DNA from 4 places in the Ensifer canadensis genome. Region 1 is predicted to be linked to each of the others. Evidence: predicted binding sites of a transcription regulator. Region 1 holds the regulator's gene; each other region holds the start of a gene.
What was found. The regulator PhoB, encoded in region 1, activates phosphate uptake and scavenging genes when phosphate is short. The targets are predictions, from matches to a motif close to TGTCATNNANCTGTCAT.
Positions count from the first base shown of each region.

Region 1 (4,211 bases):
GGAACTGATCCACGAGCTGCGTACCAACTTCACGATCGTCATCGTCACCCACTCGATGCAGCAGGCGGCGCGTGTTTCGCAGCGCACTGCCATGTTCCACCTCGGCAATCTTGTCGAGGAGAACGACACCGACAAGATGTTCACCAATCCGGATGACCAGCGTACCCAGGACTACATCATGGGCCGGTTCGGTTGATGGCCGAAGCTCCTCTTCACCCCGTTTCCTGAACGCGCCCGCAAGGATCGAAGACTATGTCCATGCACATAATGTCCGCCTACGACGAAGAACTGAAATATCTCACGCGCCGCATCTCCGAGATGGGCGGGCTTGCCGAGCAGATGGTGGGCGAATCCGTTCGTGCGCTTGTCAATTCTGACCTCGCCTTGGCGCAGAAGGTGATCTCCGACGACACCATCCTCGATGAAGCCGAACGCCAGATCGGCGAAAAGGCAATCGTCACCATCGCCAAGCGCCAGCCCGTTGCTGCCGACCTGCGCGAGATCATGGGATCGATCCGCATCGCGTCCGATCTGGAGCGCGTCGGCGACCTCGGCAAGAACAACGCCAAGCGTGTCATCGCGGTTGCCGGCTCCGGCATCCCGCGCAAGCTGGCGCGCGGTCTCGAACACCTGGCAGAGCTTGCGCTGGTGCAGCTCAAGGAAGTCCTCGACGTCTACGCTTCCCGCTCGCCGGAGAAGGCCAACAGCATCCGCGAGCGCGACGAGGAGATCGACGCGATCTACACCTCGCTGTTCCGCGAGCTGCTCACCTACATGATGGAAGATCCGCGCAACATCACGCCCTGCACGCATCTTCTCTTCTGTGCCAAGAACATCGAGCGTATCGGCGACCACGCCACCAATATCGCCGAGACGATCTACTACATGGCGACGGGCGCGCAGCCGGAAGGCGAGCGTCCGAAGGACGACAATACGTCGACGCTGGGTGCCGTGAAGGACTAACGCATGTCGCGCAAAAGTGCGCAGCGGTTTTGCGATAACGACATGTGCAAAAACAAGAACTTAAAGCACAACAAGCGCATCTTAGAGATCGCGACGCGCTTTAAGACCCGGATACGTTCGAGTGCCTGCTTATGAACCTGCTCCGGTCGCAGCCCTGGTTGCGGCCCTGCTCTACTGCGTCTGAAGCTATACGTTTTCGCGCGTGCCTATGAAAACGCGCGGAGTGCTCCAGATTCTATATGTTCGAGCATCTCTTTGCGTTCGATCGAACGCGAGACGCTCTGGGTAAGGAGACGTTGCCTGATGTTGCCGAAAATCGCCGTTGTCGAAGACGAAGAGGCGCTGAGTGTCCTGCTGCGTTATAACCTCGAAGCCGAAGGGTTCGATGTTGATACGATCCTGCGCGGAGACGAGGCGGAGATCCGCCTACAGGAGCGCCTCCCGGATCTCCTGATCCTCGACTGGATGCTGCCGGGCGTTTCCGGCATCGAGCTTTGCCGCCGGCTGCGCCAACGTCCGGAAACCGAGCGCCTGCCGATCATCATGCTGACGGCGCGCGGCGAGGAGAGCGAGCGGGTTCGTGGCCTTGCCACCGGCGCCGACGATTATGTCGTCAAGCCGTTCTCGACCCCGGAGCTGATGGCCCGTGTCAAGGCGATGCTGCGGCGCGCCAAGCCCGAGGTCCTCTCGACGCTGCTTCGCTGCGGCGACATCGAGCTCGATCGCGAGACCCATCGCGTGCATCGCCGCACCCGCGAGGTCCGCCTTGGTCCGACGGAATTCCGCCTGCTCGAATTCCTGATGTCGTCGCCGGGCCGGGTGTTCTCGCGCTCGCAACTCCTTGATGGCGTCTGGGGCCACGATATCTATGTCGACGAGCGCACCGTCGACGTGCATGTCGGTCGCTTGCGCAAGGCACTGAATTTCTCGAGCATGCCTGATGTCATCCGCACCGTTCGCGGTGCCGGCTACTCGCTCGAAAGCTGAGCCAGCCGGCCACTGCAGCGCCGCGCATCTTAATGGACGCGCAAAGGTCGCTGTTGCATCTTGAATTGCGGCATGTTTCCTTGAAGCGAATACGAACCAGGGAAACATGCAGCAGCCAATAAAAAAGGGGCCGTGCGGCCCCTTTTCTGCATGTGGTTTTCGGTCGTCTCAGCGAGCGCGACGGCGCTCGGAGGTCGGCTGATAGGCAAGCCGCGCATGGAATGTGCAATAGGGCGAAGCTTCCGGGGAATCGTTGCCGCAGAAGTGGAATTCTTCCTTGAGCGGGTCGCCGATCGGCCATTTGCAGGTGCGCTCGGTCAACTGCGTCAGCTCCAGGCGGCGCGACATTGGCACGACCACATCCGTCTGGATGCGGAAATCCTGTTCGGCGACGAGATCGACTTCGACCTCTTCCTTGAGCACGGTCGCGCCGGCCGCACGGGTAACCGTCCGTGTCGTGACGCGCGAAGCGTAGTTCGGAGCGCGCGGCGCCGAAGTCGGGCGCTGCTTCGGCCGGGTCGCGGCGGTGGTTCCGCCAGCCTTGGCCCTGCCGGGCAGGCTCAGCCGGTGAACCTTGCCGATGACCGCATTGCGGCTGACGCCGCCGAGCTGTGCCGCGATCTGGCTCGCGCTCAGGCCCTCGGACCAAAGCTTCTTCAGTTTTTCCACCCGCTCGTCAGTCCAGTTCATTTCTGCACTCTCCGTTCTCAGCGTTGGCGATGACAGAATCTCTCACCACGCTCCGGACAGGCTCCGGAGCTGCAACGCGATAACACTTTTGGTGACTAGGCCCGCCGCATGCGTCTAGTAATTGAACATTAACCTACTGACCGGCGGACTCCGTGGCAAGAGTCCCGCGAATCGCGCCGAATCGATTTCTTGGTTTTCCCCAACTTGCTCGGTGGGCGTTGCATTTTTGCAAGCCCCGTCGCGTGATTTTTTCGTCGCATGGATCAGACCTGTCCGACCGCACTGCAAAGCTTGGTTTTGTTGACATTGCGCTGCGAAATAGGAATAGTGCCTGCGCCGCCGCAAGGCGGCATTTTTAATTTTTTGCCGCGCTCAACAGGGGCTCGGATCGATGCCGATAGCAATGAAGGAGAGGCTCGCCATGACTGCAACCACGCCGCTTTACGACACCTACATGCGTGCGCCGTTGCGTTTCGAGCGAGGAGAGGGCGTCTGGTTGATCGCCGAAGACGGCTCGCGCTATCTCGACTTCGCCGCCGGCGTCGCCGTCAACTCGCTTGGCCATGCGCATCCGCATCTGGTCGAGGCGTTGAAGGCGCAGGCCGAGAAGGTCTGGCACCTGTCCAACCTTTATGAGGTCCCCGGCCAGGAGAGCCTTGCACGCCGGCTGACGGCCGTCACCTTCGCCGATCGTGTCTTCTTCACCAACTCGGGTGCCGAGGCGCTCGAATGCGCGATCAAGACTGCGCGTCGCTACCACTATGCCAAGGGCAATCCGGAGAAGTTCCACATCATCACCTTCGAGGGTGCCTTCCACGGACGCACGATCGCGACCATCGCGGCGGGTGGTCAGCAGAAGTACATCGAGGGCTTTGGCCCGAAGGCCCCGGGTTTCTATCAGGTTCCCTTCGGCGATATCACGGCGCTCAAGGATGCGATCACCGACGAGACGGCGGCGATCCTGATCGAGCCGATCCAGGGCGAGGGCGGCATCCGCCCGGTCACCAAGGAATTCATGCAGGAGCTGCGCGCGCTTTGCGACGAGTTCGGTCTGCTGCTGATCCTCGACGAGGTCCAGTCCGGCGTCGGCCGCACCGGCAAGCTTTTCGCCTATGAATGGGCTGGCATCCGTCCGGATATCATGGCTGTCGCCAAGGGCATCGGCGGCGGCTTCCCGCTCGGTGCCTGCCTTGCGACCGAAGAGGCGGCTGCCGGCATGGTCGCCGGTACGCACGGTTCGACCTATGGCGGCAACCCGCTTGCCATGGCTGTCGGCAACGCCGTGCTCGACGTCATCCTGGCCGACGGTTTCCTGGAGCATGTCCGCGACGTGGCCCTGGTCTTCCGCCAGGGCCTCGCGTCGTTGAAGGACCGTTTCCCCGATGTGATCGAGGATATCCGCGGCGACGGCCTGATGCTCGGCATCAAGGCGAAAGGCCCTTCGGCCGATCTCCTGAAGGCGATCCGCGCGGAGAAGCTGCTGGCTGTTCCGGCCGGCGAAAACGTCCTGCGCCTGTTGCCGCCGCTGACGGTGACCGCCGCGGAAGCGCGCGAAGGCCTGGCGCGGATCG
Region 1 is NZ_CP083370.1:150,379-154,589, forward strand. Features, by position in the region: gene pstB (phosphate ABC transporter ATP-binding protein PstB) at 1-196, shown strand, start outside; gene phoU (phosphate signaling complex protein PhoU) at 253-963, shown strand; gene phoB (phosphate regulon transcriptional regulator PhoB) at 1,267-1,950, shown strand; gene J3R84_RS00715 (GcrA family cell cycle regulator) at 2,119-2,640, opposite strand; gene J3R84_RS00720 (aspartate aminotransferase family protein) at 3,062-4,211, shown strand, end outside.

Region 2 (4,211 bases), 400 kb from region 1:
TCGGACGCCTGTTCCCTGAACTGGATCGTCTCATGACGCTCAGTCCCACCGCCAATGCGGAGGCTCTCTCCCCAACCGCGAGCCCCGCCCCCGGCATTGCAGCCGGAGGCGGACAGGGTCACAGGAACAGATCGACTGCGAAGTAGGTGAGCGCCGAAATCGCAGCAGCGGCCGGCATCGTCACGAACCAGGCGATGACAATGTTGCCGGCAAGGCCCCAGCGCACCGCCGAGACACGCTTGGCGGCACCCACGCCGATGATCGCGCCGGTGATCGTGTGGGTGGTCGACACCGGAATGCCGAGCCAGGTGGCGGCAAACAGCGTGATGGCGCCGCCGGTTTCCGCGCAGAAGCCCTGCATCGGATTGAGCTTGGTGATCTTCGAGCCCATGGTGTGCACGATGCGCCAGCCGCCCAACAGCGTGCCGAGCGCGATCGCCGCCTGGCAGGTGATCACCACCCAGAACGGCACATAGAACTCGGAGCCGAGATAGCCCTGCGAGAACAAGAGCACGGCGATGATGCCCATGGTCTTTTGCGCATCGTTGCCGCCGTGGCCGAGCGAATAGAGCGACGCCGAGACGAACTGCATCACCCGAAAGGTACGGTCGACAGCAAAAGGCGTCCGGCGCACGAACAGCCAGGAAACGATGAGGATCAGGAGCAGCGCCAGGAAGAAGCCGATCATCGGCGACATCACGATGGCGCCGACCGTCTTCAAGAGACCGGTCCAGACGATGGCATCGCCGCCAGTGCGGGCTAGGCCGGCACCGACGAGGCCGCCGATCAGCGCATGCGACGAACTCGACGGAATGCCGAAGATCCAGGTCGCGATGTTCCAGACGATCGCCCCCATCAGGGCCGAGAAGATCACCAGCGGCGTAACGATGCCGGGATCGATGATGCCGCGTCCGAGCGTCTCGGCCACATGCAGGCCGAAAAACAGGAAGGCGATGAAATTGAAGAACGCCGCCCACATGACCGCATATTGCGGCCGGAGCACCCGGGTCGAAACGATGGTTGCGATCGAGTTGGCGGCGTCATGCAGCCCGTTGAGAAAGTCGAAGAACAGGGCGATTGCAATGAGGGCGACGAGCAACGGCAGGGCGAGCGTCGCGTCCATCAGACGTTCTCGATCACGATGCCGCTGATCTCGTTGGCGACGTCCTCGAAGCGGTCGACGACCTTCTCGAGCTCGCCGTAGATCTCGCTACCGATAATGTAGGCCATGGCATTGTTGGCACCGTAGCGGCGGAAAAGATCCTTCAGGCCCTGGTCGTGCAGCTCGTCGGACCGGCCTTCGATGCGCGTGACCTCTTCGGCGATGGCGATGAGCCGGCCGTGGTTGACGCCGATGCGATTGAGCAGCGGAATGGCCTCGGCGATCAGGTGCGCCGCCTGGACGACGATGACGCCCATTTCCTTCATGCCCGGATCGAAGGTCTTCTGCTCGTAGAGCCGGATGGTCTTGACCGTCTTGTGCATCATGTCGATGGCATCGTCCATCGACTGGATGAGATCCTTGATGTCGCCACGATCGAACGGCGTGATGAAGGAGCGACGAACGGCCAGAAGCACTTCGCGGGTGACACCGTCTGCCTCGTCTTCAAGCGCGACGATCCGGTCGCAGTGCTTTTCGAGATCGTCGCCGCCGGCGAGGAGCTTGTCGAGCGCTTCGGCGGCACCGACGACGGTACGCGAATGTTGCGCGAAGAGATCGAAAAAGCTGTCTTCGCGGGGAAGGAGTTTGCGGAACCAAGCCAGCATCACAAATATATCCGTTCGTGGATTGTCATGCGGCTGTCATATTGTACGCAAGCGATCAAGAAAAGCGCTGAACGACTGGGATTATAAGGCTTTCCCCGCCGTTATCGCGCAATTTTGCCTGGAAATGACTCAGGTCACCTTTCGTCTTGCCTTAAAGCCCGCTTTCGTCCTACTGCATAGCTCCTTAAATCGGCATCGATTTATGGAGCTATGCAGCAAGTGTTGCAGCGTCCTTTGCACGTCCTGTTCGACGCGTGGCGCTGCGACTGGCGCCGACGTCGAATCCGGACCCGAAATGCCACAAAAGGTCTTTCTCAATCGCCTGAAGCTGAGCGAGTTCCGCAATTATGCGGCGCTGTCGCTGGCGCTCGACCAGAGGCACGTCGTGCTGACCGGCGAGAACGGCGCCGGCAAGACCAATCTGATGGAAGCGGTGTCGTTTCTGTCGCCAGGCCGTGGCCTCAGGCGTGCGGCCTATGCCGATGTCGCTCGCGTCGGCGCAAGCGACGGCTTCTCGGTCTTTGCCGAAGTCGTGGGCATGGAAGGCCCGGTCGAGATCGGTACCGGCACGGCCGGCACCAGTGAGGGGCAATCACGACGCCTGCGGCTGAACGGCACGACAGCGAGTACGGTCGATGAGCTGACCGACCATCTGCGCGTGCTGTGGCTGACGCCGGCCATGGACGGGCTCTTCACCGGCCCGTCGGCCGATCGCCGCCGTTTCCTCGATCGGCTGGTGCTTTCGCTCGATCCGGAGCATGGGAAGCGCGCCAGCGAATTCGACCGTGCCATGCGTAGCCGCAATCGGCTCCTCAGCGACTTTCGTCCCGACCCGGCCTGGTTGACTGCCATCGAGCGGGAAATGGCGGGGCTCGGCGTGTCGATGGCGCTCGCACGGCAGGAGATGCTGGGTCTGCTGACGGCGCTCGTCGAGAGAAACACCGGCGACAGCGTCTTTCCATCTGCGCGCCTGGCGCTGGCGGGCTTCCTCGACGACGAGAGCCACAAGCCAGCCTTCGACCTCGAAGAACAATATCTCACCATGCTGCGCGAGGGCCGGGCGCGCGACGCGGCCGCCGGCCGGACACTGGACGGACCGCACCGCACCGACCTCCTGATTCGCCACCGCGAAAAGGACATGGAAGCCGAGCGCTGCTCGACCGGCGAGCAAAAGGCGCTGCTCGTCGGCCTGGTTCTTGCCCATGCGCGCCTCGTCGGCGACATGACCGGTCACGCTCCTATCCTGCTGCTCGACGAGATCGCCGCGCATCTCGACATGGGCCGCCGCGCCGCCCTATTCGATCTCGTCGACGGACTTGGCGGCCAGGCCTTCATGACCGGGACGGACCGTGCGATGTTCGACGCGCTCGGCGATCGCGGCCGGTTCCTGACGGTGGAGCACGGAAGCGTATCGGGATGATGGAGCCGATCATGGAAAGTGTCCGCTCATGACTAGTACAAGCCTCGAATCATCGGAAATTGCCCGCTACGCGCGCCACATCATGCTGCCCGAACTCGGCGGTGGGGGGCAACAGAAACTCAAGGCGGCGCGCGTTCTCGTCATTGGCGCCGGCGGCCTCGGCGCTCCTGTTCTTCAATATCTCGCCGCCGCCGGCATCGGCACGCTGGGCATCGTCGACGATGACGTGGTGTCGCTGTCGAACCTGCAGCGGCAGGTGATCCACCGCACGGCCGATATTGGCCAGACAAAGGTCGAGAGCGCCTCGGCAGCGATCGGCGCGCTCAATCCGCATGTGGTGGTCGAGAGGCATCCCCTTCGTCTGGCAGCCGACAACGCCGAGGCGCTGTTGCGCCAATATGATCTGGTGATCGACGGCTCGGACAATTTCGACACGCGCTATCTCGCCGCCGATACGGCAGCAACCGTCGGCATACCGCTCGTCACCGGTGCAGTCGGCCGCTTCGACGGTTCGCTTACAGTGCTGATGCCTTATCGCTCGGGCGCGGATGGCGAACCGAACCCGTCCTACCGCGATCTCTTTCCCGAAGCGCCGCCGCCGGGCGTCGTGCCCTCCTGTGCCGAGGCCGGCATCATCGGCGCGCTCACCGGCGTCATCGGAACATTGCAGGCTATGGAAGCCATCAAGGTGATCGCCGGGATCGGCGAGCCACTCGTCGGTCGGCTGTTGATGTATGACGCTCTCTCGGCGCAATTCAGCACCATCCGCTATCGCCGGCGCAAGGACAGGAGCGCAGACTGATGCAGATCATCAGGATCGACGCTGCCTTCGATCGCTACAAGGAATTGCTGGCCCTGATCCTTGACGCCTTTGCCTATATGGACGGGCGGATTGATCCGCCATCCTCGGCCCATGCGCTAACGATTGAGGGGCTGAGCGAGAAGGCTTCGGCAGAAATTGGCTTCGTCGCCGTCGACGGCTCAGTGCTTGCCGGCTGCATCTTCTGCAAGCCGGAGACCGACT
Region 2 is NZ_CP083370.1:3,804,879-3,809,089, reverse strand. Features, by position in the region: gene J3R84_RS18380 (inorganic phosphate transporter) at 119-1,123, opposite strand; gene J3R84_RS18375 (DUF47 domain-containing protein) at 1,123-1,767, opposite strand; gene recF (DNA replication/repair protein RecF) at 2,063-3,187, shown strand; gene J3R84_RS18365 (molybdopterin-synthase adenylyltransferase MoeB) at 3,216-3,989, shown strand; gene J3R84_RS18360 (GNAT family N-acetyltransferase) at 3,989-4,211, shown strand, end outside.
Region 2: J3R84_RS18375 (DUF47 domain-containing protein) is a predicted target of PhoB. The motif match lies at 1,791-1,807, and genes of this name have one in related genera.

Region 3 (4,211 bases), 1.5 Mb from region 1:
TGAAAATGCCGGTGTAGAAGAAATAGAGCCCCTGGGCCGATGCCTCCTGCTCCTCGACGACGCGCTCCACCAGCTTGTTCTGCATGCCGGTGTGCATGATCGCATAGGTGAAGGCGTGGAAGCACTGCAGCACGAAATAGCCGGAAAAGCCGAGATCCATCGGGAAGATGATCCAGCGCACGACCGCCAGCGAGCAGCCGGACAGGATCATCGTCCAGACGCTGAAGCGGCGGATGATCGCCTTGGCGAAGATGAACATCGTCACTTCAGCAGCAACGCCGGCACTCCAGAGGATGCCGATCTCCGTGCCGCTATAGCCGATATGCTGCCAGTAGATTGCCGAGAAAGCGAAGAGCATGGCGTGGCTGGCGTTCACCAGCGTCACGCCGATCAGCAATAGCTGCAGATCGAGCTGGCGCAACGATTGCGGCGGAGGCTCGGTCAGCGCCGTGATCGGTGACGGGCGCCGCGGTCGGCCGACCTTTGGCGCCGCAAAGGCCATCAGGATCGTCAGGCCGAAACCGACCGCCATCGCCGGCAGCACCATGTCGCCACCGAAGATGCCGATCATCCAGCCGCCGAGCATGGTTGCGCCGATGAAGGCGACGGAACCCCAAAGCCGCATCTGCGCATAATCGAAACCCCAGCGCCGGACGCCGGAAAGCGCGATCGCCTCGACGATCGGCACATAGGGCGAATAGACCGCCGATTGCAGCGTATAGATGATCAGAACCGGCCAGAACTCCCGGGCGTAGAACAGCACGAAAGCCGTCGCCAGCGACAGGAAACCTGACCAGATCAAAACGATCGTGCGCTCTCCGAGCCGATCGGCGATCACACCGGCAATTGGCGCGGTGATCACGCGTACGAACATCGGCAGCGCCAGCACGACGCCGATCTCGAAATCGCTCATGGAAAGCGTGCTCAACCAGACCGGAAAATACGGCATTGCGAAACCGTTGACGATCAACGGAGCGCAGAAGAGCAAGGCGATGCGAAGCGCAAAATGACGCGGCGGAGGGCCCACAGTTGCGGGCGCTTGGGAGGGAATCATGGGAGAACCTGATGGCTATCGGCCAGCAATAGCATAGCCCGCTGCCGGATCGCCATAACCTAGATTTCACTACAAGCGACGCTTGCGCCCTCGCCGGCGTTCCCGTCAGGCTGCCCGTTGCGTCAGCAGGTGCGCCAGAAGCCGTTCGGCTTCGGCCGTTCCCTCGGCCTCTGCGACGCCGCCGCGCATCTGATGCCAGGTGATCAGTTCCATGGTGCCGTCGTGGTGTTCGGCGATCGCCGTGCAGCTTTCGACCCAGTCGCCCGTGTTGATGTAGCGCACGTCGCCGATATCCTCGATGACCGCATGGTGGATATGGCCGCAGATCACGCCCTGCGCATCATGCCGCCGCGCCTCGTCGGCAACCACCTTCTGGAACTCACCGATAAAGTTGACGGCGTGCTTCACCTGCAGCTTCGCCCAGGAAGAGAACGACCAATAGGGCATGCCGAGCCGGCGACGAACGGCGGCCAGGCCGATATTGATGGCGATCGCCGTATCGTAGGCCCAGTCGCCGAGATAGGCGAGGATGCGCGCATTGCGCACGACCACATCGAATTCGTCGCCATGCAGCACCAGATAGTTGCGGCCGTCGGCACCCTTGTGCATATGGCGCTGCGCCACTTCGATGCCGCCGAAGTGAACACCCGGGAAATCGCGCATGAACTCGTCGTGATTGCCGGGGATATAGATGATGCGCGTGCCCTTGCGCGCCTTGCGCAGCAGCTTCTGGACGACGTCGTTGCAGTTCTGCGGCCAGTACCAGCTACGCTTCAACCGCCAGCCATCGACGATGTCGCCGACGAGAACGATGGTCTCAGCCTCGTGATGGCGCAGAAAATCAATAAGAAAGTCGGTCTTGGCGGCCTTGGAGCCGAGGTGGACGTCGGAGATGAACAACGTCCTGAGGTGTCTTACGGAATTGATTTGCGGTGCCGCCATCATACCAGCCTCGTCTTGATTGAGCCTTCTGGGGCCCGTCAAAACCAGACTCGTGTTTCAGGAAGATGACACGGACGCCGGCCGCTTCGTCGCACCGGCTTAAAAGAACCGCGCAAAAACTGTACGCGGTTCGCAATTCATGCCACAAGGCCACGTCCAAAAAAGAGGAATGCAGACTATGAGCACGGGCGACAAAACGAAATCCCAGACAGGTCCGGTCAGCGGCGACATCGACCAGCAGGCCCTTTTCTTCCACCGTTACCCTCGCCCTGGGAAGCTCGAAATTCAGCCCACCAAGCCGCTCGGCAACCAGCGCGATCTCGCGCTCGCCTATTCGCCCGGTGTGGCTGCGCCCTGCATCGCCATCCGCGACAATCCTGAAACGGCTGCCGACTACACGGCACGCGCCAACCTTGTCGCGGTCATTTCCAACGGCACGGCCGTTCTCGGCCTCGGCAATATCGGTCCGCTTGCCTCCAAGCCGGTCATGGAAGGCAAGGCCGTCCTGTTCAAGAAATTTGCCGGCATCGACGTCTTCGACATCGAGATCGACGCGGCGAGCATCGAGCGTATGGTCGATGTCATCTCGGCGCTCGAGCCGACCTTCGGCGGCATCAACCTCGAAGATATCAAGGCGCCGGAATGCTTCGAGGTCGAGCGCCAGTTGCGCGAAAAGATGCAGATCCCCGTCTTCCATGACGACCAGCATGGCACCGCGATCATCGTTGCGGCCGCAATCCTCAACGGTCTGGAACTGGCCGGCAAGGACATCGCCAAGGCCAAGATCGTTACCTCGGGTGCAGGTGCCGCAGCGCTCGCCTGTCTCAATCTGCTGGTCACGCTTGGCGCCAAGACCGAAAACATCTGGGTGCACGACCTCGAAGGCCTCGTCTACAAGGGCCGCGAAGTGCTGATGGACGAATGGAAGTCCGTATACGCGCAGGAAAGCGACAACCGGGTATTAGCCGACAGTATCGGCGGCGCCGACGTTTTCCTCGGTCTTTCCGCCGCTGGAGTCCTGAAACCGGAACTGCTGGTGCAGATGGCCGAAAAGCCACTGATCATGGCGCTCGCCAACCCCACGCCCGAGATCATGCCGGAGGCAGCGCGCGCGGCGCGCCCCGACGCGATGATCTGCACCGGCCGTTCGGATTTCCCCAACCAGGTCAACAACGTGCTTTGCTTCCCGCACATCTTCCGCGGTGCGCTCGACTGCGGCGCAAGCACGATCAACGAAGAAATGAAGATGGCGGCGGTCCGCGCCATTGCCGGCCTTGCCCGCGAGGAGCCGTCCGACGTGGCCGCCCGCGCCTATTCCGGCGAGACGCCGGTCTTCGGTCCCGATTACCTGATCCCCTCGCCCTTCGACCAACGCCTGATCCTCCGGATTGCGCCGGCGGTTGCCAAGGCTGCCGAGGAAAGCGGCGTCGCCACCCGCCCGATCCAGGACTACGACGCCTATCTCGACAAGCTGAACCGCTTCGTCTTCCGCTCGGGCTTCATCATGAAGCCGGTCTTTGCCGCCGCCAAGAATGCGCAGAAGAACCGCGTGATCTTCGCCGAAGGTGAAGACGAGCGCGTGCTGCGCGCCGCCCAGGTGCTGCTGGAGGAAGGCACGGCCCGCCCGATCCTGATCGGTCGTCCGCAGATCATCGAGACGCGCCTGCGTCGCTACGGCCTGCGCATTCGTCCGGATATCGATTTCGAGGTGGTCAACCCCGAGGGCGACCCGCGCTACCGCGACTACGTCGAGGACTATTTCGCCCTCGTCGGCCGTCTCGGTGTCATTCCGGAAGCTGCCCGCACGATCGTCCGCACCAACACCACCGTCATTGGGGCGCTTGCCGTCAAGCGCGGCGAAGCCGATGCGCTAATCTGCGGTGTCGAAGGGCGTTACAGCAAGCACCTGCGCGACGTCTCGCAGATCATCGGCAAGCGCGACGGCGTGCTCGATTTCTCGGCCCTCAGCCTGCTGATCTCGCAGCGTGGCGCCACGTTCTTCACCGACACCTATGTCAGCTACTGCCCGAGTGCCGAAGAAATCGCCCAGACCACCGTCATGGCGGCGCAGGAGATCCGGCGCTTCGGCATCACGCCACATGCCGCCCTGGTCTCGCATTCGAACTTCGGCTCGCGCGATTCCGAGAGTGCCACCAAGATGCGCCAGGCGCTTCAGCTTGTGCGCGAACTCGCGCCCGATCTGGAAGTCGATGGC
Region 3 is NZ_CP083370.1:1,648,527-1,652,737, forward strand. Features, by position in the region: gene J3R84_RS08075 (MFS transporter) at 1-1,054, opposite strand, end outside; gene J3R84_RS08080 (UDP-2,3-diacylglucosamine diphosphatase) at 1,160-1,999, opposite strand; gene J3R84_RS08085 (NADP-dependent malic enzyme) at 2,175-4,211, shown strand, end outside.
Region 3: J3R84_RS08080 (UDP-2,3-diacylglucosamine diphosphatase) is a predicted target of PhoB. The motif match lies at 2,051-2,067, and genes of this name have one in related genera.

Region 4 (4,211 bases), on a different replicon from region 1:
GCGAGAGCCGGCGCAACACGTCCTCTTCGCTTTCGCGTCCGCGCTCGGCAAGACGCTTGGCGAGCGCGGCGGGCTCGGCCGTGATGACCGCGACGGCGATGTTGCCGAAGGCGGCGCGGAACGCCGGCAGGGCGCTTCGGCTGCCGTTGACGATTGCCGTGGTGCCGTGTTCGACATTGCGGCGAACGTCTTCGGGAATGCCGTATTTCAGGCCGTGCGCGTCCCAGGACACAGCGAAGGCGCCTGCCTGCTCCATGTCGACGAATTCGGCGACTGAAACGCTTTCATGCACCTCGCCTCCGGCGTCCGACGGCCGCGTGATCACGCGGCGAACGAAGTGGACATCGGAGCAGTCGCAGAAGTGTCGGGCGGCAAAGCCCATGACGCTATCCTTGCCGGCCCCGCTCGGGCCGACGACGACGACAAGCGCGCCACGCCTAAGTTCGAGCTGGCTCATGCGACACGCCGACCTTCGCGCCAGACCGAACGCACCACTGGAATACCTTCCTGCCTGTGGACACGCGCGATGTCGGCGCGCAAGCCGACGGCAATCCGGCCACGATCATCGAGGCCGACGGTGCGGGCAGGGGTGGTGCTGACCATGGCGATCGCCTTCGGCAGGTCGATGGCTTCAAGCTCATCGGCGAGCACGAACGGCGCGTGGATCAGGCTGAAGGGCACATAATCGGACGAAAGCACGTCGAGCACGCCGCGGTCGGCAAGGTCACGGGCGGCGATATTGCCCGAATGCGACTTGCCGCGCACGATGTTGGGCGCGCCCATCAGCACACTAAGACCGGCGCGATGGGAGGCCTCCGCCGCTTCGAAGCTGGTCGGGAACTCGGCGAGCTTGATGCCGTAGCTGATAGATTCGTCGACATGGGCGATCGTGGCGTCGTCGTGGCTGGCGATGGTAATGCCGCGCTCAGCACAGGCCTTGGCGAGCGCATCGCGGTGCGGGCCGGCATACTTCGCCGAAAGCGCCTGCTGACGTTCAACGAATTTTCCGAATTCGGCGTCCGACAGGCCGCGCTTGGATTTGTAGTAGAGCGTGTACTGGTCCATCGTCTGGAACTGGCGCTGCCCCGGTGCGTGGTCCATCAGCGAGACGAGCTTGACCTGCGGATCGTTCTGGAAGTCCTCGTAGTGATCGAGCACGTCCGATGTCGAAACCTCGCAGCGCAGGTGGATCAGATGGTCGGCGCGCAGGCGGCCTTCCTGCTTGGCCTGGGCCAGCGCGTCCGCCATGCTGCGCATTTCGCCCTTCTGGAAACCGCCGTCTTCGTCCGAACCAAGGCGCAGGCAGTCGAATACGGTGGTGATGCCAGACGTGACGACCTGTGCGTCGTGTGCCTGGATCGCGGCGATCTTCAACCAGCGAACGCCGGGCCGCGGCGAGTAATGTGCCTCAAGGTGGTCGGTGTGCAGCTCGATGAGGCCAGGCAGAAGGTAGTCGCCTTCGAAGTCTTCACCAGTGTTGGTCGTGCCATGAGAGATATCGGCGATCTTGCCGTCGCGGATCAGCACCGAGCCGTCGAGGATACTGTCCTCGAGAACGATGCGGGCATTGGTCAGGACTTGTTCTTTGCTCATCTCATGCGATCTTTCGTTGTGTCGCGCCGCGGAGCGGCAGCAGGGAATGGACCAGGAACGGTGCGCCACGGTGCGGCTCGACGAAGAGCGCAACTGACGTGACGTGAAGCGGCTTGCCGATGTGATCAGCAAAGGTGCTCTCAAGCACGGTCCGCATTGGTTTCGCTGTCTCGCCGGGTACCGGCCCGGTCAGCGTCAGGTGAAACTGAAATTCTTCGAAAACATAGGGGTATCCCCACTTTCTCAAGTATTCCCTCTGCCGCTCCGGAAGCTTGTCCGGGTTGCGTCGCGCCATGTCCACGTCCGACAACGGCGCCCGAAACGGCTCGAAGGTTTGCACGGCCTGCGCCGCGAATTCCTGCAACGCCTCGCAGTGGTTCGCGGAAACCAGCGCGAAGAACGGGCCAAGCTGAAGGAGCGTGAGTTGAGGGATCTCGAAGGGTTCAAGGTTGTCGGCAAACGTTTCGAAGGCTGCGACCAGCTCGGCTTCGCTGCGGTCTTCGGCAAGTGTGAAGGGGGCCTTGAGAGTGCCGTGAAAGCCGTAGCGTCGCGGGTCGGCAGTCAGTGCATGTCGCGTGGCGGCATCAAGGCTGCCTAACGCTGAAAGTTCATTGGTCTCGCCGGTAAAGGCATCACGGCCGAGCCAATGGGCCGCCGTCTGCGACAGCCGGTCGTCTGCCGGCGGCGCGAAGTAGATTGCATAACGCACGGTCTTCACTTTCTTGTATCGACCGGCCCGCCGGAACGGCGGGTCGATTGTTCGCGGGATGCGATGCGCAGCTAGCCGATTTCCATGACAACATCATGATGGCCGCGCTGCAAAAATTCTTCTCGTCAATGAGCCTTCTGCCCCATCAGTCGCGAGCGGCAGGCGTTCGAGATGCTGTCGAAAATAAACACGACCAGCAAGATGAGAAGCACCATATAAGCGACATTTTCCCAATCGGAGTTGGTACGCATCGCTTCCCAGAGTTTCAGGCCGATGCCACCGGCGCCGACAGCGCCGATGATCGTTGCCGAACGCGTGTTGGATTCCCAGAAATAGAGCGCCTGGCTGGCGAATACCGGCAGGACCTGCGGCAGGACGCCAAAGCGTTGCACGGCAAGCGGGGTGGCGCCGACGGATTTTACGCCTTCGCGCTGCTTGTCGTCGATGTTCTCCAAAGCCTCGGAGTAGAGCTTGCCCAAGGTGCCTGTATCGGTGAAGAAAATTGCCGACATGCCGGCAAGCGGTCCCGGGCCAAAGGCGCGCGTGAAGAACAATGCCCAGATGAACATGTCCACCGAACGCAGGAAATCGAAGAAGCGCTTGGCGAGCTGGTTCGTCAGGAAATTCGGGGTGATGTTGCGCGCCGCCAGGAAGCAGAGCGGGAACGCGACCAGCGAGGCAAAAAGCGTGCCGACGAAGGCCATGACCACGGTCTGCAGCAGTTTGGTCCACACATCCAGATGCTGCCATTCGGCGTTGTAGAGGATGTTGTTCCAGGCAAGCGACAGGTTCGAGCGCGTGGGTTCGATGCGCTCGCCGCTCGTGATCAACGAAAATATATCGCCATAGCCCTTGCCGAAGAACGGTGAGTGGACGTCGAAGAGGAAATTGGCCCAGCCGAAGAAGCGATTGCGGATCGAGATGTCGTCACCTTCGACGTCGGCCCAACCAGTTGCACCAAAGGCGAGCGTGATCTTCTCGCCCGGGCGTTTCTGCGTGGCCCAGGCGGGGAGGGCACCCTGAGGGGTTACCGTGTCCTGGCCATCGACGGCCATCGTCAGCGTCTCGCCACGATGGGTTGCCTTGACGAGTCCGTCGGCAATTTCGATCTTCGTCGACCTGTCATAGGTGATGACGGCCCTGGTGATGATTTCCTCGGTCCGCATTTCGACGCGGTTCTGCTCACTTGGCGTATTGGCCGCGCCGAGCGCTGAACCCGGCGCCATGAAGCTGAAGGATGACGTCGTCTTGGGCTTTGCAGTCTGTGCGGTTGCAGCGGGTAATTCGACTTTTCGGGTCACGGTTTCCTTGTCGAGTTCCACCCATGCCGGATTCGGATTTGGCCCAAGCGGCGAGTTGCGCTGGTAATCGAGCGTCATCGTCTTGTCGCGGGCGATCTTGATCTCGGGCCGAACCTCGTAGGAGACCCAATCCGCGAGATAGGTCCCGGCAATGCCCCAATTGGCGTTGCCCAGAACATGCCCGATCGAAAAGAACCACCAGCTGAAGATGAGGTAAGCGACGAGGCCGACACTGATGACAATCGTGCGCAGGCGCTTGTTCGAGGAGCCCTGCAGCAAGTGCGGGTGACGCGATGCGATCGCATCCATTTCGAGAGCGCTTAATCTGGTCGTGGAGGTCATGATGCGCACCTACTGGGCAAGCTGGAAGGCCTGGTCGCCGACGAGGCGACGGCGCAGCCATGCGGAAAACTGGTCGACGGCGAAGATCGTTGCAAACAGCAGGATGACGATCGCCAGTGTCTTTGCCTGATGGCCCTGGCCGATCGACAGACGCAGCAACTCGCCGATCCCGCCGCCGCCAACTGCGCCGATGATGGTCGAGGCGCGTACGTTGATCTCGAGGCGAAGCAGGAAATAGCTGGCGAAGTTGGGCAGCACCTGCGGCA
Region 4 is NZ_CP083371.1:1,229,285-1,233,495, reverse strand. Features, by position in the region: gene phnN (phosphonate metabolism protein/1,5-bisphosphokinase (PRPP-forming) PhnN) at 1-457, opposite strand, end outside; gene J3R84_RS25460 (alpha-D-ribose 1-methylphosphonate 5-triphosphate diphosphatase) at 454-1,593, opposite strand; gene J3R84_RS25455 (DUF1045 domain-containing protein) at 1,595-2,302, opposite strand; gene phnE (phosphonate ABC transporter, permease protein PhnE) at 2,428-3,945, opposite strand; gene phnE (phosphonate ABC transporter, permease protein PhnE) at 3,955-4,211, opposite strand, start outside.
Region 4: J3R84_RS25455 (DUF1045 domain-containing protein) is a predicted target of PhoB. The motif match lies at 2,387-2,403, and genes of this name have one in related genera.